3 regions of the Desulfobacula toluolica Tol2 genome follow, and region 3 is predicted to be linked to each of the others. Evidence: riboswitches for the same ligand, from Rfam matches in the RefSeq annotation. Region 3 holds a riboswitch; each other region holds the start of a gene.
The links. Region 3 has a riboswitch for cobalamin ahead of TOL2_RS16665 (TonB-dependent receptor). Riboswitches for the same ligand answer to the same signal wherever they lie in the genome.
Positions count from the first base shown of each region.

Region 1: linked by a shared signal. The riboswitch ahead of TOL2_RS22970 (hypothetical protein) and the one ahead of TOL2_RS16665 (TonB-dependent receptor) in region 3 are both predicted to bind cobalamin.
Region 2: linked by a shared signal. The riboswitch ahead of TOL2_RS22225 (TonB-dependent receptor plug domain-containing protein) and the one ahead of TOL2_RS16665 (TonB-dependent receptor) in region 3 are both predicted to bind cobalamin.

Region 1 is NC_018645.1:5,136,054-5,143,519, forward strand. It holds gene ade (adenine deaminase) at 1-1,664, shown strand, start outside; cobalamin riboswitch at 1,817-2,009, shown strand; gene TOL2_RS22970 (hypothetical protein) at 2,144-2,419, shown strand; gene TOL2_RS22975 (FecCD family ABC transporter permease) at 2,434-3,477, shown strand; gene TOL2_RS22980 (ABC transporter ATP-binding protein) at 3,485-4,261, shown strand; gene TOL2_RS22985 (ABC transporter substrate-binding protein) at 4,194-5,183, shown strand; gene cobI (precorrin-2 C(20)-methyltransferase) at 5,180-5,887, shown strand; gene TOL2_RS22995 (nucleoside recognition protein) at 5,884-6,951, shown strand; gene TOL2_RS23000 (bifunctional cobalt-precorrin-7 (C(5))-methyltransferase/cobalt-precorrin-6B (C(15))-methyltransferase) at 6,953-7,466, shown strand, end outside.
Region 2 is NC_018645.1:4,965,375-4,972,840, reverse strand. It holds gene TOL2_RS22235 (cytochrome C assembly family protein) at 1-42, opposite strand, end outside; gene TOL2_RS22230 (cobaltochelatase subunit CobN) at 124-3,804, opposite strand; cobalamin riboswitch at 3,922-4,098, opposite strand; cobalamin riboswitch at 4,312-4,497, shown strand; gene TOL2_RS22225 (TonB-dependent receptor plug domain-containing protein) at 4,735-6,771, shown strand; gene TOL2_RS22220 (alkene reductase) at 6,931-7,466, opposite strand, start outside.
Region 3 is NC_018645.1:3,651,600-3,659,065, reverse strand. It holds gene TOL2_RS16710 (zinc ribbon domain-containing protein) at 1-472, shown strand, start outside; gene TOL2_RS16705 (type I restriction enzyme HsdR N-terminal domain-containing protein) at 516-1,031, opposite strand; gene gpmI (2,3-bisphosphoglycerate-independent phosphoglycerate mutase) at 1,028-2,584, opposite strand; gene rsfS (ribosome silencing factor) at 2,574-2,972, opposite strand; gene nadD (nicotinate-nucleotide adenylyltransferase) at 2,969-3,616, opposite strand; gene obgE (GTPase ObgE) at 3,619-4,614, opposite strand; gene rpmA (50S ribosomal protein L27) at 4,611-4,865, opposite strand; gene rplU (50S ribosomal protein L21) at 4,885-5,196, opposite strand; cobalamin riboswitch at 5,330-5,514, shown strand; gene TOL2_RS16665 (TonB-dependent receptor) at 5,743-7,466, shown strand, end outside.

The sequences.
Region 1 (7,466 bases), 1.5 Mb from region 3:
TGATAAAAAATGTACGGGTTATCAATGTTATTTCCGGTGAGATTCATACCGGGAATGTTGCTGTATGTGACGGTCGCTTTATCGGGTTTGGCGAGTATGATGCAAAAAAAATCATTGATGCACAGGGTCTTTACATGTCACCCGGTTTTATTGACGGGCATATGCATTTTGAAAGCACCATGCTGACACTTCCTGAATTTTCACGGGCCGTGCTGCAGCGGGGAACCACTGCCGTAATCATAGATCCTCATGAAATTGCCAATGTGCTGGGGCTGGAAGGAATTCGGTATGTCCTGGACAGTATCAAACAGGTTCCTTTGGATGTGTTTGTCATGCTGCCGTCATGCGTACCGGCCACACCGCTTGAAACTTCAGGTGACAATATCGGTCACAAGGACTTGTGTGCCATGATACACAAGCAAGGGGTGGCCGGAATCGGTGAAATGATGAATTATCCTGCGGTCATTAATGGTGATGAAGAAGTCCATCAACGCATTGCCGCAGCCAAATGGAAAAAAATAGACGGGCATGCTCCGGGTATCAGCGCAAAAGATTTGAATGCGTATATATTTTCCAGAATTGACAGCGACCATGAATCAACATCTGCTAAAGAAGCCAAGGAAAAACTTCAAAAGGGCATGCACATTTTAATCCGGGAAGGTACTTCGGAAAGAAACCTGGAAGATTTGATCGGCATTGTAACAAAAGAAAATTCATGGCACTTTTCCTTTGCCACGGATGATAAACATCCTGATGACCTGCTGGAAGAAGGGCATATTGATCATTCACTGAGAAAATCTATCTCTTTGGGAATGGCTCCCATAACCGCTTATCAGGTTGCCACCATCAACACTGCAAATCACTATGGGCTAAAGAATATAGGGGCAATAAAACCCCGCTTTTGGGCGGATTTTGTTTTGCTCTCTGATTATAAACAGGTGAAAATCGAGGCTGTATATAAAAAAGGTGTGCCTGTTCTGAAAAATCAGTCATTGATTTGCCGCCCTCTTCATAAAATCCCCAAGTTAAGGGGGACAATGAATCCTGGCGAACTGAGCCGGGCAGATTTCAAAATTCCTGCGGCAGGCAGCAAGATCCTTGTCATTGATATCCTGCAAGGTCAGATTGTAACGGATAAATTTATTGCCACTGCCAGGATTAAAAACAATTATATTGAATCCGATATCAGCCGTGATATTCTCAAAATCGTTGTCATAGAAAGACACAATGCTACGGGCCGTATAGGAAAAGCCTTTGTCAGGGGGCTTGGACTCAAGCGAGGGGCAATCGGGTCAACGGTTGCTCATGACGCCCATAATATTGTGATAGCCGGAACCAATGATGTGGATATGTTTGCAGCTTTTCAAAGGATAAAAAAAATGCAGGGAGGACTGGTTGTTGTTGATAATAATCAGGTGGTCGCTGATTTGCCTTTACCTGTTGCAGGTTTGCTGTCCAATAATAGTTTTGAGAAAACAGCTGCTGATTTGAAAATTTTAAAACAAAAGGTGAAAATATTGGGAAGTGACCACCCGTCATTGTTTATGATTTTATCATTTTTATGTCTGTCACCGGTTCCAAAGCTGAAAATAACCGACTTAGGACTTGTTGATGTTGAAAAATTTGCCGTCACGTCTTTGTTTGCAGATGATTGCATCAAATAGGCATGATAACGTCATTTGAACCATCATACAAACCCGCCGTTGTTTTTTTATTTTAACCTTGACGGAAAAAAAGAACCCTGGAGTTTTTATATGTATTTGAAAAAATTGATAAAGATATGAAGTTTTTCTTGACACCGTTGTAGAATCCATCTATTTTATCAAAGGTTTCAGGTGCTGCTTAGGTGCAGTCAAAAGGAAATCCTGTGAAAATCAGGAGCGGACCCGCCGCTGTAATCGGGGATGAACGTCACTATTGCCACTGTTCAATAAGTTGGAGTTAACGGGAAGGGGTGACGACTCAATTGATCCGGAAGTCAGAAAGCCTGCCTGAAAACCTTTGGTCGTGTTGCTTGCGAGGACTTGGGCAGATCAAGAAAATGAGGATAAAAACGGTTCCCATATCAGACAGTTTCTGATATGGGTTTTTTTGTTATGCCCAGTTTCGTGTTATTAGTATTGATAATAACAGAGGAAGTGTTATGAAAAAATTTGAATTTATTGTACTGATTCTCTTTCTGGGCCTGATTCTATGCTCAACCCTCCAAGCCAAATCTACTATTGTTGCAAATTTTATCACAGTCTCGCCGGAAGCAGCTCAATCCGCCCATCTGTTTCATATGGAACAATTTGAACATTACCGGAACGACCTTAACCAAGTAGAACAAAACTTTAGTGCCGAATTTAATAATCAATTCGCAAATCTTTTTGTGTCTTGTATAAAAGATGCTGCAAAAGCTTCAGGTGCAGGCCTGTAGATTATGGCAAAAATTTGAGTATACCGGTTGCCATATCAAAGGGGAGAATAGGATATCTGGTGGTCCTTTTCTCCCTTTTTCTTATTTTAATGACCCTTGTTTCGCTTTCCATGGGATATATCAGGATTCCAATAGTTGATATTATCAGCATTCTTTATGGAAAATTGACCGGTCATCAAATCATGGGAAATGCCAGTGAAACCTATCTGGCTGTTCTGTTTGATGTGCGGCTTCCAAGAATACTGACCTGTACCGCTGTCGGGGCGGCACTTGCCGTATCCGGGAGTTTGTTTCAGGGCATATTGCTAAATCCCCTGGCCGATCCCTATACCCTTGGCGTATCAGCTGGTGCAGCATTTGGTGCAAGTATTGCCATATTATTAAACTTAAGTGCAGCCTTTGTTTCCGTTCCGGCTTTTGCCTTTACAGGTGCTTGTGTTACTTTGTTTGTGGTCATCTTTTTATCTTATTCATCAAAAAACCCCATGGCCGGGCTATCCTCCAACAATTTGATTTTATCCGGAATTATTGTCGCTGCAATACTTTCTGCCGGTATCAGTTTTTTAAAATTTATTGCCAATGAACAGGTCTCGGTCATTATTTTCTGGCTTATGGGAAGTTTTGCTTCCAAAACCTGGTTTGATTTTGTTGTTGTTGTGATTTTTCTGTTGATTGGTCTGTTTGTTTCAATATTTTTTGCCCGTGATCTGAACCTGGTCGCACTTGGGGCCAAATCCGCCACAAGCCTTGGTGTTGATTTGAAAAAAACGACTTTAATCTTGTTGATAACCGGTTCAATGCTGGCGGCCATCTGTGTTTCTGTTTCAGGTATTATAGGGTTTGTGGGTTTGCTGGTTCCGCATACGGTCAGGTTTATCACAGGGCCTGACAACCGGAAACTTATTCCCTTATCCATGCTGGCAGGGGCCTTTTTATTGTTGCTGGCCGATACAATTACCCGGGCAGTCCTTCCCCATGAAATACCCATTGGCGTTTTGACAGCCCTGACAGGCGGTCCTGTTTTTTGCTGGATTTTTAAAAAGAACAGGTTTAAATAGGCGACGTATGAAGTTAACACTAAACGACCTGTGCTTTGCCTATGACCGTGACCGGATCATCAAAAACATAAGCTGTTCTTTTGTGTCGGGAAGTTTTTATTCTATTCTCGGCCCTAACGGCAGTGGAAAGACCACTCTTCTGGATTTGATATCAGGTTTTTTAAAACCTGATACCGGATATATTGATATTGATCAGGCACCTGTTTTGTCTCTTTCAAAAAAAGATATTTCAAAAAAGATTGCCCTTGTTTCCCAGGACCATACAATAAATTTTCCATTCAGTGTAAAAGACGTGGTAATGATGGGGCGACATCCTTATATACCAAGATTTTCACATCCTTCTTACAATGATGTGGAACAAGTGGAGGCAATGATGCAGGTTTGTGGCATCCATCATTTGCATGACAGGAAAATCAATGAATTGTCAGGAGGGGAAAGACAGAGGTGTGTGTTTGCCCGTGCCCTGTGCCAGGATACACCGATTCTTTTGTTGGATGAAGCGTTTTCCAATATGGACATAAACCATACCCTGCACATGCTGCAACTGGTCAAACAGTCTGTAAAAGAAAAAAACAAAATTGTGATCAGTGTATTCCACGATTTGAACCTGGCCTCAACCTGGTCTGATTCGTTGCTGATGCTCAAAAATGGTAAGATAAGCGCATTTGGAAATTCCCAGGATGTACTGACACAAGAGACCATTAAAGAGGTCTTTGATGTGGCATCCATTGTTGAATTCAATGCTCATGTTCAAGCAAAGCAGGTGTATTATCCGTCGATTTAAAACCATAACAGGAATTTTGCTTTTTATTGTCCTGGTCTTATCTGCTCAAGTGCGGGCTGTAACCCTGACAGATAAAAAAGGCCGCAGGATTGTTTTTTCAAGCCCGTTTACCAGAATTGTCAGTCTTTATGGCGCTCATACGGAAAATCTGTATCATTTGAACCTGGAAAACCAGATTGTGGGGGTTTGCATTAATGACACGTTTCCTCCACAGGTTGATAAAAAAATAAAGTTTTCATATCATGATGATCCTGAAAAGTTTTTAGCGTATATGCCTGATCTTGTTCTGATACGGCCCATGATTGACAATGGCTATCCAAAATTGATCCGGCGGCTTGAAAAATCCGGTATTACCGTGGTGTCACTTCAGCCTTCAGGCATAAAGGAGATGTATGACTATTGGTTGACATTGGGGCTGTTGACGGGGAAAAAGCTGCAGGCGGAACAGATGGTGCAAACGTTTAAGGAAAAAACAGCAAATATCCAGGCATTGACCCGGGGAATTCATCCCAGAAAAAGGGTCTATTTCCAGGCCATTCACACACGGATGAAAACATTCACACAAGGAGCCATGCCCATTTTTGCCCTTGAAACCGCCGGCGGAATCAATGTAGCTTCTGATGCAAAAGCATCCAGAAACACCAATATTGCCGTTTATGGAAAAGAACAGATACTTGCCAAAGGATCACAAATTGATGTGTTCCTTGCCCAAAAAGGGGTGATGAATGCTGTGAACATTGAACAGATAAAAAAAGAACCAGGGTTTAATATTATTAAGGCTATAAAAAACAATCAAATATTCTTGATAGATGAAAATATCGTTTCCCGGCCTGTTCCCAGGCTTTATAATGGGATCATAGAAATTGGAAAATGCCTTTATCCAAATATTTTCACGCAAGAAAAGCTTAAAGAGGAACAATGATGGAGAATGTTGGAAAATTGTTCGGTGTGGGTGTGGGGCCAGGTGATCCCGAACTTATAACGGTAAAAGCGGTAAGGGTTATCAAAGAAGCTGATATTATTTTTACGGCAGCATCAACAAAAAACACCTATAGCCTGGCGGTTGAGATTGCATCTCCCTATATTTCATCTGATGCTTCGATTGAAAAACTGTTTTTTCCAATGAGCAAGGATGTCAAGGAAGTTGAAAGCGCATGGATCAAGAATGCAAGTCAGATTGCACAGGTGTTGAAACAAGGAAAAAAAGCTGTTTTTCTGACATTGGGAGACCCCACCACATATTCCACTTTTGGGTATATTTTAAAGAAAATGAAATGCGTAATGCCGGATGCAAACATTGAAACCATACCCGGCATTACATCTTTTCATGCGGCATCAGCACGGTTGAACCGGATACTGGTTGAAGGAGAAGAGTCGTTGCTTGTGACATCGGGTGCATTTGGCGGAGACAGGATAAGGCATGTCGGCAGTGTTGAAAATGTTGCCATTGTAAAAGCCTATAAAAATATTGAAGATATCAATAAAGCCTTGAAGGAAACCGGTCTTGACAACAGGTGTGTAGCGGTTTCAAAGTGCGGTCGTGAAAATGAGCAGATCATTGAAAATATTGATGCCCTGGAAAAAAGAACACCTGATTACTGGACATTGATCCTGGCCTCTAAATGAAACAAGGTGATGTAAAATATAAGAGACTTGGCATTTCAGTATGTTTTACGCTGGTCTGTCTGATTTTCAGCCTGAACTATTTTGATACTGTCAGCCTTTCGATCTGTTTGAAAAAGCTGGGTATACCCTTATTCAGACTTCTTGTGTTTATTTTTATCGGGCTTTTAGCGGGACAACTGATCGAAAGCCTTGGCTGGACAAGGCATGTGGCTGTTCTTGCCAGGCCGTTTTTCAGGTTTTCAAATCTTGGGAACCAGTGCAGCGCAGCTTTTACAACCGCGTTTATTTCCGGTGCCACTGCCAATGCCATGCTTTTGGATTTTTATGAAGACAAAAAAATCAGCAAAATTCAATTGTTTTTGTCAAACTATATCAACCAGTTCCCGGCATTTTTTTTGCACCTGCCAACCACTGTTTTTATTGTTCTTCCCTTAACCGGTTATGCCGGGGCGATTTATTTTATAATTACTTTTATGGCAACGCTTTTAAGAACCATTTGTTTTCTTGTGTTCGGCAGACTATACCTTAAACCCCACAAAAATTTTCAAAGCGAACAGATGCATTCAGGCGGCCTTGAAAAACAAAATAATAAAACAAACAAAAAAGAGATCAGATCCATACTGAAAAGCATCAGGACAAAGCTGCCCGGGCGCATCATTAATATTGTCGTATGGGTTTTGCCGATTTATACTCTTGTGTTTATACTCAATATCAATGGTTTTTTTGATTACCTGAACCAGGCCCTTGCAGGTGTTGTCACGGTGAACATCATGCCGGTGGAGTCTTTGTCCGTGGTTATTTTAAGTTTTGCCGCTGAATTCACATCCGGGTTTGCGGCTGCCGGGGCATTGATGGATGCCGGGGTTATCAGTGTGAAACAGACGGTTATCGCCCTTTTGCTTGGTAATGTCCTGGCATTTCCCATCAGGGCTCTTCGGCATCAGCTTCCCAGGTATATGGGGATTTTTTCTCCCAAAATGGGCCTGCAATTGTTGTTGTCGGGTCAGGTGTTCAGGGTGTTGAGTATTGTGTTGATGGGAACCCTTTATTATATGGTGGCATGATATGTATCCAATAGACATTATCGGTATCGGACAGGGAAGGGAAGATCTTACCCAAAAACATCTTGACCTGATCAGGGAATGTGATGTGCTGGTTGGAGGCAAACGTCATCTTGAGATGTTTGACTGTCCAGACAAACAAAAGATCACGGTCAAAGCCGACATGAACAGCGTTGTTGAAGCTATTAAAGATAAAATAAACCGTCATAAAATTGTTGTTCTGGCTTCAGGAGATCCTTTATTTTATGGAATTGGCTCCACACTAACCAGGTATTTTGACAAACAATATTTAACGGTTCACTCAAATATTTCATCTATTGCGGCTGCATTTGCCGCCATAAAAGAACCCTGGCACGATGCAAAAATTATCAGTCTTCACGACAAACAAAAGGCTTTTTTTTCTTTTGGATCTTTGGCTTGTGAACAAAAGGTTGCTTTTCTTACCAATCCTCAGATGAATCCCCAATATATTGCAGCAGGTCTGATGAAATACGATTTGTATGATTTCAGGTTTTGCG
Region 2 (7,466 bases), 1.3 Mb from region 3:
GGCGACCAGAAAAGAATGATGAATGATTACTTGAATATTCATCTTATCCAATTCCTGAATAGTAAAAAAAAGGAACATAAAAATAATTTTTCATATATTACCTGCTTTAATGTAAGGTTAAACTTATGATCCGGCCAATATAAATGCGGGATTCCAATTCTCCACATCATCCTTTGTCATGACATCCACCCGACTTCCCTGGAACTCTGAGTTCACCTCTCCCATGGTCTCTTCCATGTCCCCTTCGATCTCAAGTGCCATGGATTGGACAAGCTCCAGGCGCCGATCATCGGGTTCCCACAATTTTCTTGAATGGGCTTCCAGCAACCTGCGGGTCAGCTCTTCAACGGCATAGGGATTTTGTAACTTCATCCAGGCGGCATTGGCCTCATCGGCAATATAGGTGTCCACCACCCGGTCAAAGAGCCAATCATCCACTGATTCGGTTGTGGCAGCCAGTTTAAACAAATTGTTGATCTTGGATGCAATGGATGAAGCAGCCTGGAATCCGTGGGGTTTTATTTTTTCCAGCCAGTCTTTGTTCAATAATTTGGTCAATGCACTGTTTTCTATTGCATCTTTTAAATCACAAATTCCTTTTTCCTCACCTGTTCCGGCACTTCCCCAGTATAACTTGATTTTTTTTCCGGTTTTCTTAAGGGCATTACCGGCTGTTGCCATGCCACCCTGGAACACGGCATATCCCCCACAGTCCAGAACATCATATTCCACACACGACTGTTTCATATAGGAGATATCCACATCCCTTAACTGCCTGGCCAGGATGGCATGGGCCTCATAACCGTAATTTTCAAGGGCATGGCTTATTTTTTCCGATCCATAAGCATATCCCCCCCAGTTGACATAGGCTTCGGCCAGGTCATTTTTATTTTTCCAGGCCGAGGCATCCAGGGCAAGCCCGACCCCAAGCCCGTAGGTTCCCGGCTTGGAAGAAAAAACCCGGAAGCAGGCCATGCGGGCAATGGCCTCTTCAGGCAGGTCTTTGCCCAGTTTTTTCTTTAATTCCAGAATTTGTTCCCGGGTTCGTTTTGCCACATAATTAACGTCAGAGGGTTCATCCAGGCGGCTGACCATGACCACCGCCTCATCCATGAGATCACAAAAATTGGGCACCATATCCCTTAAAATACCGCTGGTCTGGATGGTCACATCCACCCGGGGCCGGTGTATTGTTTCATGATTTGCCGTTGTCAGTAACAGCCGGTCTGTCTCAATGACATCAAGACCTTTGACCCGGCCGTTATCTGCCCATACAGGACACACCCCCAGAAGATAGAGAATTTGTGAAAACAGCTCTCCGTCGGCCTTAAAGGCATCGGAACTCCAAAGGCTGATCCCTACATTTTCCGGAAATTCGCCCTCTTGTGTGAAATATTTTTCAAGCAGCTTGTCTGCCATTATTTTTCCTGTTTCCCATGCCGTTTTTGTGGGAAGAGCAGCAATATCAACAGGATAAAAATTACGGCCCGTGGGAAGGGTTTCAAGCTTTCCCTGGTAAAAAGAACCGCCAAGCCCTGCTTCAAGATACTTCCCGTCCAGGCATTGAACAACGGCTTCAAGCTCCCTTGGGCACTGCTGCAATTTCTCGGTAATAAAAAATATTTTTTCCCGGGCAAGGAGATCATCATCCCGGACAGTCTGTTCCAGTGTTTCCAGCATGGCATTCATATCCTCTTCGTCAGGGGCCTTGCCCAGGACATGAAGCCCACTTTGAAAACAGGCCGTTTTAAGCTGCCTGATCCTGCGGCCCAGGGTATGGAGCCGATCTTCGAAATCGTCTGATCCTTTTTTATTTTCATCCGGTTCCAGTTCAGCCATCAAGGGCAGCATCTTTTGTTTGAGTTTTTGTCTGCGGTCCGATTCCTCCAGCTGGTCTGCCTTTTGGTATTGTGCAAGCAGGCTCTCAAGCTCAATGAGATTTTCATCTGCCCCCATGTGGCTGAGAACCGGAGAAAGATGATCCACAATCACGGCCTGTGCCCGTCGTTTTGCCATGAGCCCCTCTCCGGGAATATCCATGCAATATACATAGATATTGGGTAAATCGCCCAGAGAAATATCCGGAAAACAGGTCTGGCAAAGTGCGGCCCGCTTGCCGGGCAGGTATTCCAATGCCCCTTCGGCACCAAAATGAAGAACAGCATCCGAGGTATCCCGGATAAACTTATAGGACGCCAGCCAGTGGTGGGGTGGAGACAAATCCGGTTCATGGAGGATACGACACACCTCACCGTTGCATTTGGCACCATAACATCCCCTTTTAGGCTGAACCATAATTTTGAGATTGCCGAAACAAAGTCCTGTGATAACAAGGTTTTTTCGGTCCTGTTTTTCATAAACCATTCCCTGGCCTGGAAATGGTCCCCAGTCCTTTTCAATTTTTTCTTTTGCTGCTTTGGGCAAACCGTTGAAATAGGGTTGATATTCATCTGCGCCCATGAAATGCAGCCCACCACCTTTGGACACGATTTCATCCACCGTGGTCCATCTGAATTCTGAAAATGCTTTTTTTTCAAAAACAGCGTTTTTCAGAGCCAAACCCTCAACCGGGCAATCCTTAATATCATATCCGGCCGCACCCAATGCCCTTATAGTTGCCCCCAGGCTTTCAAATGTATCCAGGCCCACGGCCATGCCCACGGTGGATTCCACTCCTTTGCAGGGATTGTTGTGAAGCACGATGGTGATTTTTTTTTCGTGATTGGCCTTTTTTTGGAGAATTCGCCATCGCCGGATACGTTTTACCAGTGATTCCAGGCGTTCCTGTACAGGTTCAAACCGGTATTCGCCTGTTCTTGCGCCTTCCCCGGGGTCTTCCACACAGGCTGCCATGGTGGGTTCTATTACCCCGTTCATTTCCGGCTGGGAAAGGGAATAAATCATGCTGTGGCTTTTAAGGCCTGCCGGGTCTGCCTTCCACTGATCGACAGAGTGAGCATAGGATTTGATAAGCTGTATCACAGGAATGTTCAGGCTGTTTAAAAATTTTCCGTCTTCAGGCCGGGCAAGGAATCTTCCCGCAAGCAGGTTGAGCAAAATATCAGGCCGGATATCACCGGCTTCAAACAGTCTCATCCAGTCATACGGGTTTTTAGACGTGGCATTGCTTTGTTGATCATATGAATCCGGAGCATGGGCCTCGCCCCGGGTAAACACACAAAAGGGTATCAGGTCGTTTGTTTCAAGAATCCTTATCAGGGCGTCTATTTCTTTTGTGTTTTCTTCAATAATCTGGTTGTAAGCGCAGACAATCCCTGCACATCCAAAAGGAATAAAGTCCGCCTTTTTGCTAATATACCAGTTCATATACTCATTTGCAGTTCCAAACCAGGTATTTGCTGAAGGATGATACACGCCGCAGGTGGCAACGGTTTCAGGATCATTGAATGAGACCGGAATGTTGCATAAGGATGCAATAAAAAGCATGGCATTGATAAAATTGTTTTCATGGGGCAAATTAAGGTATTCATGAACCTTAAGGGTTTCTTGTCGGGTAAAACTGGAAAAATCATCCGCCCCTTCTTCACTGAGCAGCATCCGGTGTTCAAAGGATCGGGCTTGATCCAGAACCTGCCGGAATCCGGGCAATGCCTTGGTCACCTCTCCCATGAACACATCCCCGTGGATGGTTTGCCGGCTGTTCAATCCTTCCGGATCTGATCCCTGCCTGAAAAACATGAGATCAATCCCCTGATCTTTCAACCTGGCAGCAGCTTTCTGCCAGAGTTTTTTTGAAAACATATGGGTATAGCAATAAACAATTTTTAACGGTTTTTTTTCCATTCTCACATTCCCTGCCCAAAAATAAAAAATCCCCGAACCGTAAATAATTTACGACCCGAGGATGTCCCTTTTTTATCCAAATAGATCCGATGAAAAACCGGCATTGCCGTACACGGTTTTCCTATGTTTTACCAGGCAGGTATTCTGACTTTCGGATCATCCTCATGCTGCGCCTTCCCATTATATCAACAGTGGCATATTGCAGCATTTGTCCCCGATTACAGCGGCGGGCCCGTTTTCGAATTACACGAAATTCCCTATTAAGCCGATGGCACCAGATAAAATTTACTCTGTGCTACAAGACAAATAAGAAAAAGTCAAGCATAATTTCAGTATAAACAGCGTCGTTTGTTTTATCCATTCACCAAGCTTTTAATATATTGACAACAATTGATAATACTCGAAAAAAGCCGGATGAACATAATGATTCAAAATAAATGAATGCTTTGTTTGATTAAAAAAAACAATTTTTAAATTTTATTTGACTTCATCTTTTTTTTCTTTTAAGTATTTTTACAATTTTCAGGTGCCCGACATGGGATAATATGGGAACCCTGTTTGAATCAGGGACGGGCCCGCCGCTGTAATCGGAGACGAACGCTGTAAAGAAACCACTGGCTGTTTTATGCCGGGAAGGAACAGCTACTAGGATGAACCGAAAGTCAGAAGACCTGCCTGGAAATAGGAAATGTCACTCCTCGTGGACAAAGGGATGGCACATGTGAATCTGTGGAAAAAATCAGGGACTCCCAGATCGTTTATTAATAAAATGATCCGGGGATTTTTGTTTGTAAAACACCCCGGTAAAACCGGGCGTTAGCCTATAAAGAGACCGTCCAGGTTAGACAAAGGGATGATACACTCAATTTTTTTGAGCTTTTTTTATCCCACCTCACTTTTTATGATGACGCTTGTTTTATGGAGGGGAAAATGTACAAACGAATACCCACACTCATGATCGTCTTGACCCTTATTGTTCCTGGCCTTTGTTTGGTCAACCCGGCAATTGCCGGTGAAAAACCTGCAAAATTGGATGAAATGGTGGTCACCGGCACCAGAAGTGAAGAAAAAATTCAAAACTTACCGGTTAAAATAGAATTAATTGATGCCCGTGAAATTGAACTGACCACTGGTGAAACCATTACCGAACAACTAAAGAAAAATTCATCCATCGGGGTGATTGAATACCCCGGTGCGTTAGCCGGGATCGGTATTCGCGGATTCAGACCTGAATTTTCAGGAATCACGAAACACTCATTGATTCTGATTGACGGCCGGCCCGCCGGTGCCACCAACCTATCCACAATTTTAAGTGACAATATTGAACGAATTGAGGTGCTTAAAGGTCCAGCCTCCTCGTTGTACGGTGGTGAAGCCATGGGCGGTGTTGTTAACGTGATTACCAAAAAAAATACGGGTGAACTGACGGGAATGGTGGAATTGGGATATGGCTCCTTTGATACCAATTTTCAAAAAGCCGCTTTGGGCGGCAGTTTGAACGATATTTTCGATTTTGATCTATCAGCCCGAAGATATGACCAGCAGGATGATTTAAAAATGGGAAACGGAGACAAACGCGCCAATACAGAATATATGACCCAAAATGCCGATGTAAGACTGGGGGCAAATCTTGGAGGAAATTGGCGGGTTGACATGGGGCTGGATGCTTATCAAGGACGTGATATTAAAACCCCTGGCGATATTTTTAAGGGTGATATCGAGTCCGGTCACAAGGATATAGACCGCCACGGATTTGACGTGACTGCTGAAGGCCAAATTACTGCCAGTCACCGCCTGGGTATCACAGGATACAAAACACGGGAACTATCTGAAAGCTACAAACACTATGCAGGCTGGCCTTCTGCCCCGGCTGATCCCTACCAAAGCTATGATTCTGAAATCAACTGGATCGGTTTACAGCTCAAAGATGAAATTACATGGCAAGCCCATAAATTCATTTTCGGCGCTGATTACCAGGATATTGATAAAGAATCCAGAAGCTATAATAAGGACAATACCAGAAAAGCCCCCTACTCACCGGATGAAAGCCGCCGGAATATTGCCGGATACCTTGAAACCATCTGGAAAATCATGGACAATCGCATGACCTTTACTGCGGGCGGGAGGTACGATACATTTGACGTCTCAACCGAAGTGACTGCATATAAAACAGATTTTAATCCGAAAACAGAGTCTTTTTCCACTTTTAGTCCAAGAGCCGGTTTGAATTATCTTTTTGATTCAGGTATCCGTATACACACTACTATAGGAAAGGCCTTTGTTCCCCCATCTGCAGCCCAGCTGGCAGGATATTCAGAACGCTTGGTCGAAGGGGTTAACATGATTACCAAGGGAAATCCCAATCTGGACCCTGAATCTTCGGTTACCTATGATCTGGGAATGGGATATGCCAGACCAAGTTCAGGATTCAATGCAGACCTAACCTATTTCCACTCAGATGTGGATGATAAAATCATCACCGAACAGTCCGGTAATACTAAAACCTATAAAAACGGCATGGGAGCCGAAATGCATGGATTGGAATACCTGCTTTCCTATGATGTCGGCATCCCCCTCAAATGGAACCGTTCATTTGAATTTTTTGTAAACGGAACCCGTATTTTCAGTGCAGAAGAAGAATTGACCGATAAAACCCAAAAAGATATTCATAACGTGTCAAATCATACAGTCAATTATGGTATCGGTTATAGTGACGGCCTGTTGGATGGCAAGCTTCATTTTCGCAGTCAGGGCCCCATGAAGGATACTGATTGGAATGCTGCCGGGTATCCTGAAATAGAATATCCTGGATTTACCGTGGTTGATTTGGTTTTGGGTGTAAAATTTTATAATAACCACAAAGTGACCTTAAAAGTGGATAATCTCCTGGATCACAATTATTATGAAAAAAAAGGATTTCCCAAGCCAGGACGTGGTTTTTTTGTCAGCTATAACTACACATTTTAAAAGATTAGATCTCTTACTGAAAAGACATAGCCGGTTTCAGGGGCAAAGCCTCTGCTGCCGGCTTTGCCGGATAAAGGCAGGATTGCTAAGGCGGTTTCAGAAGAATAAGGCAAATGCTTTGAACCATTGATCGTCTATATCTTTCTGTAAAAGAACAATTTATTCAACTGTTTTAAATATGCTATAATCCGTATACCCTTTGGCTCCCGGGGAATACCACAACGTCATGTCTTCGGCAGGACAAAGCGGCCAGTTATTCTTGAACCGTTCGGGCAGGTCTGGGTTTGTGATAAACGGTCGGCCAAAGGCAATCAAATCCGCATTGCCTTCGTCTATTCTTTCTTGGGCAGATTTTTTGGTATAACCGCAATTGCCGATAATGATCCCTTGATAAACCGGCCTGAATTCAGCCAGGGTCATTGGTTCTCCTTTGTCATGGAAACCAAAGGCCAGGCCGTCCATAATATGCAGATAGCCAAGATTAAATTTATTTAATTCTTCCACCACATAAAGGTAAGTTTCTCTGAAGTCATCGCTGCCCATGTCATTAAATACACCGTTCGGTGAGATACGGGCACCGACCTGATTTGAAGGCCAGACCTCCAGAACAGCCTTCAGCACTTCTTTAAAAAAACGGAATCTATTTTCAAGGCTTCCCCCGTATTGATCATCGCGGTGATTGGTTTTTGAATCAA
Region 3 (7,466 bases):
AACCATGGAGGCGGCTGCATCCTACAGATGCTATGTTGAACCGGGACAGAAAAATTTTGAGTATATGCCGGTATTCAGTCCCATGGGTGCCCAGGGTGGAAAACTGGATGATGAAGTTTTGATCCGGGAGGAAGTCAGAAAAGAGCTGTTGAAAAAAACTTTCTCAATTTTAACTGATTATTATATGTCAAAAGATTGGGATGAAATTTTAAAAATTTGTCTTGATCCCAATATTCCCCCCAAGGCAAGGTTAAAAGCTGCTGAGATGGTAGGGGAATTGGGTGGTATTGAAGCAACAGAGCATTTAATCAATCATAAGTTTCCCACTCCTGTTCTTCAAAAAGGCGTGGAAGATGCAATTGTCCAGCTTCATGAAAGACATTTTACCCGGGAATGTCCCTATTGTGCCGAGATTATTAAAAAACGGGCCACGCTTTGCAAGCATTGCAACAAAGAGATACCACGTGGTTAAGGGGCAGATTTGAAATCTGTCCCCCATAGACTAAATTTTTGCGTTACTTGTTGACTTTTTCCAGGTTAAAAGAGCGGTAAATGATCATTTCCCGCTCTTTTCTGTCTTTATCAAGAGGTTTATACTCAATTGATTCAATAAGCTCAAGAGCCTCTTGTTTTGATGGAATCGCATCCAGGCCCTTGCCAACTGTTTTACCGGAAAGTGTATCCATTACCACGGCATCCCTTGCATCGGTTGAAACGGCAAAAGGAATTTGATAGTCATGAACCAGCCTGGCACCGGCCAGGATCTCTCTTTCATAGGACCCTATGGAGCCTGCAACACAGGTAATGGCCATCAATGCCTTATCTTTGCAACTTACAATCAGGTCAATGGATGAAATATAGTCTTCCCCTTTAAACTGGACAATCAGTTCTTCATCCACACAGATATCTTCTTTTGCATATCCTTTTTCATCCACCAGGAATTTTTCAAATATCTGTCTGCTGGCCTCAGGGCCAATATTTCTTACGGATTTTCCGGTAATATAATCAGTGATAATATACTTAAAGTTCATATTAAAGATGTTCCTGTCATTTGTAGCGGTTGCTCTATATTTAATAATTTCAGAATGGTCGGTGCGATATCGCCGAGAATACCATCCTTTAGTTTTTTTTCTTTTAGCTTGTCTCCTGCAAGTATCAGTCTTACAGGGTTCAAGGTATGGGCAGTGTGGGCGGAACCGTCATCGGCGATCATCTGTTCCGAATTTCCATGATCGGCTGTGACTATGGCAAATCCACCGGTTTCCCATATAGCCTCAACAACCTTTTGTGCGCACTTGTCCACGGTCTCACATCCCTTAACAGCAGCTTTTAGGATTCCGGTATGTCCCACCATGTCCATGTTTGCAAAATTCAGGATAATAAACTGAAATGCTCCTGCCCTTATTTGTTCACATGCTTTGTCGGCAAGCTCAAAAGCACTCATCTGGGGCTTTTCATCATAGGTTGCAACGTCTCGTGGAGAAGGGATCAAAATCCTTTTTTCCCCGTCAAAAACTTTTTCATCTCCGCCATTGAAAAAATAGGTGACATGAGCATATTTTTCAGTTTCGGCAATTCTAAGCTGGGAAATACTGTTTTGACTCAATATTTCTCCCAGAACCTGATCCAGATGCTGAGGAGCAAAGGCTACTGGAAGATTAAAGGTTTCATCATATTGGGTCATACAGACAAATCCTGCCAGGTCTATCTTTTTTCCCCTGGCAAATTCATTAAAAGCAGATTCGGTAAACGCCCGGGTGATTTCCTTAGCCCGATCCGCCCTGAAATTAAAAAAAATCAGGCCGTCTCCATCTTGAACTATTCCGTTATTGATCTTTTTGTTTTGTGATAAATTTTTTTCAAGAAAAATCGGGGGGACAAATTCATCAGTTTTATCTGAATCATAGGCGTTTTGTACGGCGCAAACCGGGTCTTGTTCCATCACACCTGCGGCTGCCGTAAAAAGTTTATATGCCTTTTCAACCCGGTCCCATCGGGTATCCCTGTCCATGGCCCAGTACCTGCCGACAAGCGTGGCAATTTTACCGTATTCATGGTGATCCAGATATGCCTGAAGTTGTTTTATATAGTTGATACCGCTGGCAGGTGAGGTGTCCCGTCCGTCAAGGATGGGATGAATGAACAGATTTTCCACTTTGTTTTGTTTTGCCATGTCAATCAAGGCAAACAAATGAGAAATATGGCTGTGAACCCCTCCGTCAGACAGCAGTCCCATGATGTGGAGGCTTTTTTGGTTATTTGAAACCTGTGCCATGAGATCCAAAAGAGCAGGGGTTTTAAAAAAAGACTGATCTTCAATGGCTTTGTTAATTCTTACAAAATCCTGCAGCACTTTTCGACCGGCACCGATATTCATGTGCCCGACTTCCGAGTTGCCCATGGTTCCCTCTGGAAGTCCGACGGCATTGCCTGAGCATAAAAGTTTGCAGGTTGGAAATTTTTTTATCAGAGAATCCAGAAACGGCGTTTTGGCCAGTGCAAATGCATTCCCATGTGTTTCATCACGTATTCCCCAGCCGTCAAGGATCATTAAGATATTGACAGGGTGGGAATTAGAACTCATCGTCGGTCTCCTCTGATCTGTAAGCGTCTTTAAATTCGGAAAGATCTATCCGTTTGGCATCGGCCCACAAGCCTTCGATATCATAAAACGATTTTTTTTCAGATTCGAAAATATGAATAATGACATCTCCGTAATCAAGCAAAGCCCATTCACCTTCTTTAACGCCTTCTACACCAATGGCTTTTTTTTTCTGATTTTTCAAGCTTTTGATCAAATGTTCTGCAATGGATGTCACCTGGCGGTGGGAACTTCCTTCAATAATGACAAGGGTGTCGGTATAAGAGGTTAGCGCTTTGACATTAATGGCGGTAATTGATTTTGCCTTTCTTTCAAATGCCGGAATAAGATATGGTTTAAGATCGTCTGGTGATGCGATGGGGTTTGTCATTTATACAATTCCTTTGCTCTAATAATTTTTTCAACATTTGCAGGCACAAACTCTTTTATGGATTTATTGTTTTTGACCCTTTCCCGGATCATGGTGGATGAAATATCTATTCTGGGCACCTTGCAAATGATAATTTTCTGTTTCTTTGTATGGGAAAATGTATTGTTCTGTTCATTAAAGGTGTACCCCTGTGATATGTTTTCGTCAATAAAAGAGGCAATGGCATGGGTGTTTTTCCAATCTCCTCTCAACATGATGATAATGGGAACTGCTTTGAAAATTTGATCCTTTTTTTTCCAGGTGGTTATATCTAAAAAAGCGTCAGATCCCATTAACAGAAAAAAAAAGGTTTGCAGGCCATATTCTTTTTTAAATTCTTTGATGGTGTCAATGGTAAAAGAGGGGCCTTTTCTGAGCAATTCTTTATCAGACACCCAAAAATTTTTATGGCCCTTTAAGCTTTCTTTTACCATCTTAAATCTTTCACCGGCAGGTGCAAGATTGATGTCAGGTTTGTGGGGAGGTGTTGCAGAAGGGATTAAAAATATTTTTTCCAGGCCACAGGTTTGTTTGACATGCTGAAGAATTCCAATATGGCCATTGTGAAAGGGATTAAATGTTCCTCCGAAAAGTCCCACTTTCATTTTTAACTCTTTGTAAGCTTGGATGATAAAAGCTTTACAAGATCTTTTACCCCTTTCCCGGTTGCAGCTGACAGAGTCAGTACCTGGATGTCTTTTAATGCGTTTTGGAAAGCATCGGCTTTTTCCTGTGTATCCGGCAAGTCCATTTTGTTGAGAACTACAATCTGCATCTTTTGGGCCAGAGATTGGCTGTATTTGGACAACTCATTGTTGATCAGGTTAAAAGATGTCAGTGGAGACTCCGGATCTATCTGGGAAACATCAATCAGATGCACCAGGATGCCTGTCCTTTCAATATGCTTTAAAAAACTGATCCCAAGGCCGATTCCTTCATGGGCACCTTCAATGAGACCTGGGATATCGGCCACAGCAAACGGTTCTCCAAAAGGAGGTTCAACCATCCCAAGGATAGGGGACAGTGTTGTAAACGGATAGTCGGCTATTTTGGGACGGGCTGCTGAGATGCTGCTGATAAGCGTTGATTTACCGGCATTGGGTAATCCTACAAGTCCGACATCGGCAAGCAGTTTTAACTCTAATTTCAGATGTATTTCAATCCCAGGGAGTCCTGGCTGGGAATACCTGGGTGCCCGGTTGGTGGAACTTGCAAACCGTTTGTTGCCTCGGCCTCCCATGCCGCCACGGGCAATAATATATTCATCCTCTGTGTCGGTTAGGTCGACAATGATTTCATTGGTATCTGCATTGGAGACAATGGTTCCAGGGGGAAGGGTGATTGTGCAGTTTTTCCCGTTTTTCCCATGTTTTTGTTTGCCCTGGCCTGACTCACCATTTTTGGCCTTGAGCAATTTTTGACGGCGATAATCAAAAAGTGTTCGTTTACTCTGATCAATTTTCAGAATAACATGACCACCATCGCCGCCATCTCCACCGTCAGGTCCTCCAAATTCAATGTACCGTTCCCTTCGGAAACTTGTGCATCCTCGGCCACCATCGCCTGACTTGACAGTGATAATTGCTTCATCTACAAATTTCACGCGGCATATACGCTGACTTTTTTTCTGTCGCGGCCTTTTCTTTCAAAGGTCACAACACCGTCAATTTTGGCAAAAATAGTATAATCTTTGCCCATACCAACATTGTTGCCCGGATGGATTTTAGTTCCCACCTGTCTGATAAGAATATTTCCTGCAAGAACATTTTCTCCGCCGAATTTTTTAACACCACGGCGCTGTGAGTTTGAATCGCGACCGTTTTTTGAACTACCTGCTGCTTTTTTATGTGACATCTGAATTTCTCCTTGCTATCTAAACCGTAATGGATTCGATTTTAATTTCAGTATAATTTTGTCTGTGGCCTTTGAGTCTTCTAAAGCCTTTCCGGCGTTTATACTTGAAGACCAGTTTCTTTTTGTCCTTTCCCTGCTCAAGAATGTGCGCTTTGACTGCCGCATTTTCAACTTTCGGACTTCCAAGAGTGATGGTTTCACCATCTGAATACATGAGGACATCATCAAATTCAACCTGAGAACCTTCCGTACCATCAAGCTTTTCAACTTTCAGGATCTGTTCTTCATGAACCTTATATTGTTTTCCCCCGGTTCTGATAACTGCGTACATTTTTAAACTCTCCTTATTATTTCAATACTTTTCGCAATTTTAAAAAACTCTGAATTCTATATTTATTGTCTGAATTTGTCAAGATAAACATATTTGAAATTTTTATATTGACTTAGATTCTTTTTTAATTTAAGTCAATATAAAAATTTCAGGTGCCTGTTAAGGCACAATAGGGAACCCTGTGCGAATCAGGGATGGGCCCGCCGCTGTGATCGGAGACGAACGCTGCATTTATGTCACTGGCTTTATAACGCTGGGAAGACGCAGTTAATAGGATGACCCGAAAGTCAGAAGACCTGCCTGAAAAAGTTTAATCTGTCATACCTCGTGGACAAGGGTGGGGCAAATCCAATCTGTGGAAAAATCAGGGAACCTCAGATCATTATCAATAAATGGTCCGGGGTTTTTTTTTGCAAATCCCCGGCAAAAAAGGGGAGGCCTTGAAAAAAAGTTGCCTGAGCAATATCGGGATGTAAAATTAATTTTATTTTTTTATTCCTGCTGTGAGCTTTTTTTCGCGTTCCCCCGATTTAAAAGGGGAAAAATATGAATAAATCCGTATCGGCAGTTCTTCTGGCTGTTGTCATGTTGCTGCTGCCTGGCATGGGGCAGGCTTTAGCTTCTGATAAAAATCAATCCAAAACAAAACTTGAGGATATTGTTGTAACAGTAGGGAGAGTTGCAGAATCCAAAAAAGAGATTGTCAATAATGTTGCCGTGATTGATGAGCAGGAAATCCGAATGTCGTCTGCCAGGGATGTTGGCGATCTTTTAGCGCAAAAAGGCATCGGTGCCATCAAAAAATATCCTGGAAATCTTACTACCATAGGCATCAGGGGATTTAGAACAGATTCCCATGGGAATGACCTGAAAGGGCATGTTCTTATCCTGCTTAACGGTCGAAGATCGGGCACTGGAAATGTGGCAAAAATTATGACCAAAAATGTTGAGCGTATAGAAATCATCAGAGGGCCGGCATCTGTTTTATATGGTTCTGCCGCTGTCGGTGGGGTTGTGAACGTGATTACCCGAAGGGGAAAAGGCAAATTATCTGCTTTTGGTGAAGGGAATCTGGGCAGTTTCGGGCATGAAGATATCAGTGCCGGTTTTGCAGGAGAGTATAATGGGTTTGATTTTTCCGGCAGTGTCACAAGAGAGACGGAAGATGATTATACCACAGCCAGTGGAACAAAATACCATAATACCGGGTTTGACAGCAGGGAAAGCATCAGCATGAATATGGGGTATACACCGTTTCCCAATAATCGAATTGCATTTCTTTATCACGGTTTTAATGTGGATGAAGCCGGCTCTCCAAGTTATTTAAGCCAGAATGATCTGGATGATTATACAGACAAATCAAATTATTCTTTTGATATCGTACTGGACGGCCAGACAACAGATTCACGCTTTGTTTGGAAATTAAAATATTTCCAGGGTAAAGATGAGGATACATGGAATGATCCAACCGGCAGCAACCCTGATGGATGGGATGACGCAATCCTTTCCGAACAAAAAACAGAGAGCAAAGGTATCCAGGCCCAGATTTCAGTTGATTTAGGGCAGGCGCTTATTACCACCGGTTTTGACTGGGCGGATTACGATATTGAAGCGTCCTGGAATCCCCAAAAAACATCTTATGACAATCCTGCAGGATTTTTATTGGGTAAACTAAAACTTTTAGATGACCGGCTGACTCTGTCTGCCGGATTACGGTATGATACCTATGAGGTGGAGGTCATAGACCCTGCAGGCAAGACTGCGGACGACAATCACCTGACGCCTAATATTGGTATTTCCTATCTTTTGACGGATTATTTAAAACTGCGGGCAGGTTACTCCGAAGCCTTTGTTATGCCGGGTGCGGATCAGATGGCTGCCGCCTACTCTGTCTTTGGCAGCAACTATGTGGGTAATCCAGACCTTTCGCCTGAAACAAGCAAAACCTGCGAAGGCGGTTTGGATGTTTTCTACCTCTCCTTGTCCGGTTCTCTGGGGTATTTTTATACTGATTTTAAGGACAAAATAGAATCTGTCACCCGGGCAAACGGAGACAGATCATGGGATAATGTCGGAGAAGCCAGAATATCCGGTTTTGAGGGAAATCTAAGTGTTGATATTGGCGATTATTTTGGATGGGATTTTGAAATCAGACCCTTTGTCGGATTTACCTATCTGACGGAATATGAGGACAGGATAACGGGTGCTGATCTTTTTGAGACGTCAGATTTAACAGCATCTTATGGTATTTCAGTATCTGATTTGAATGG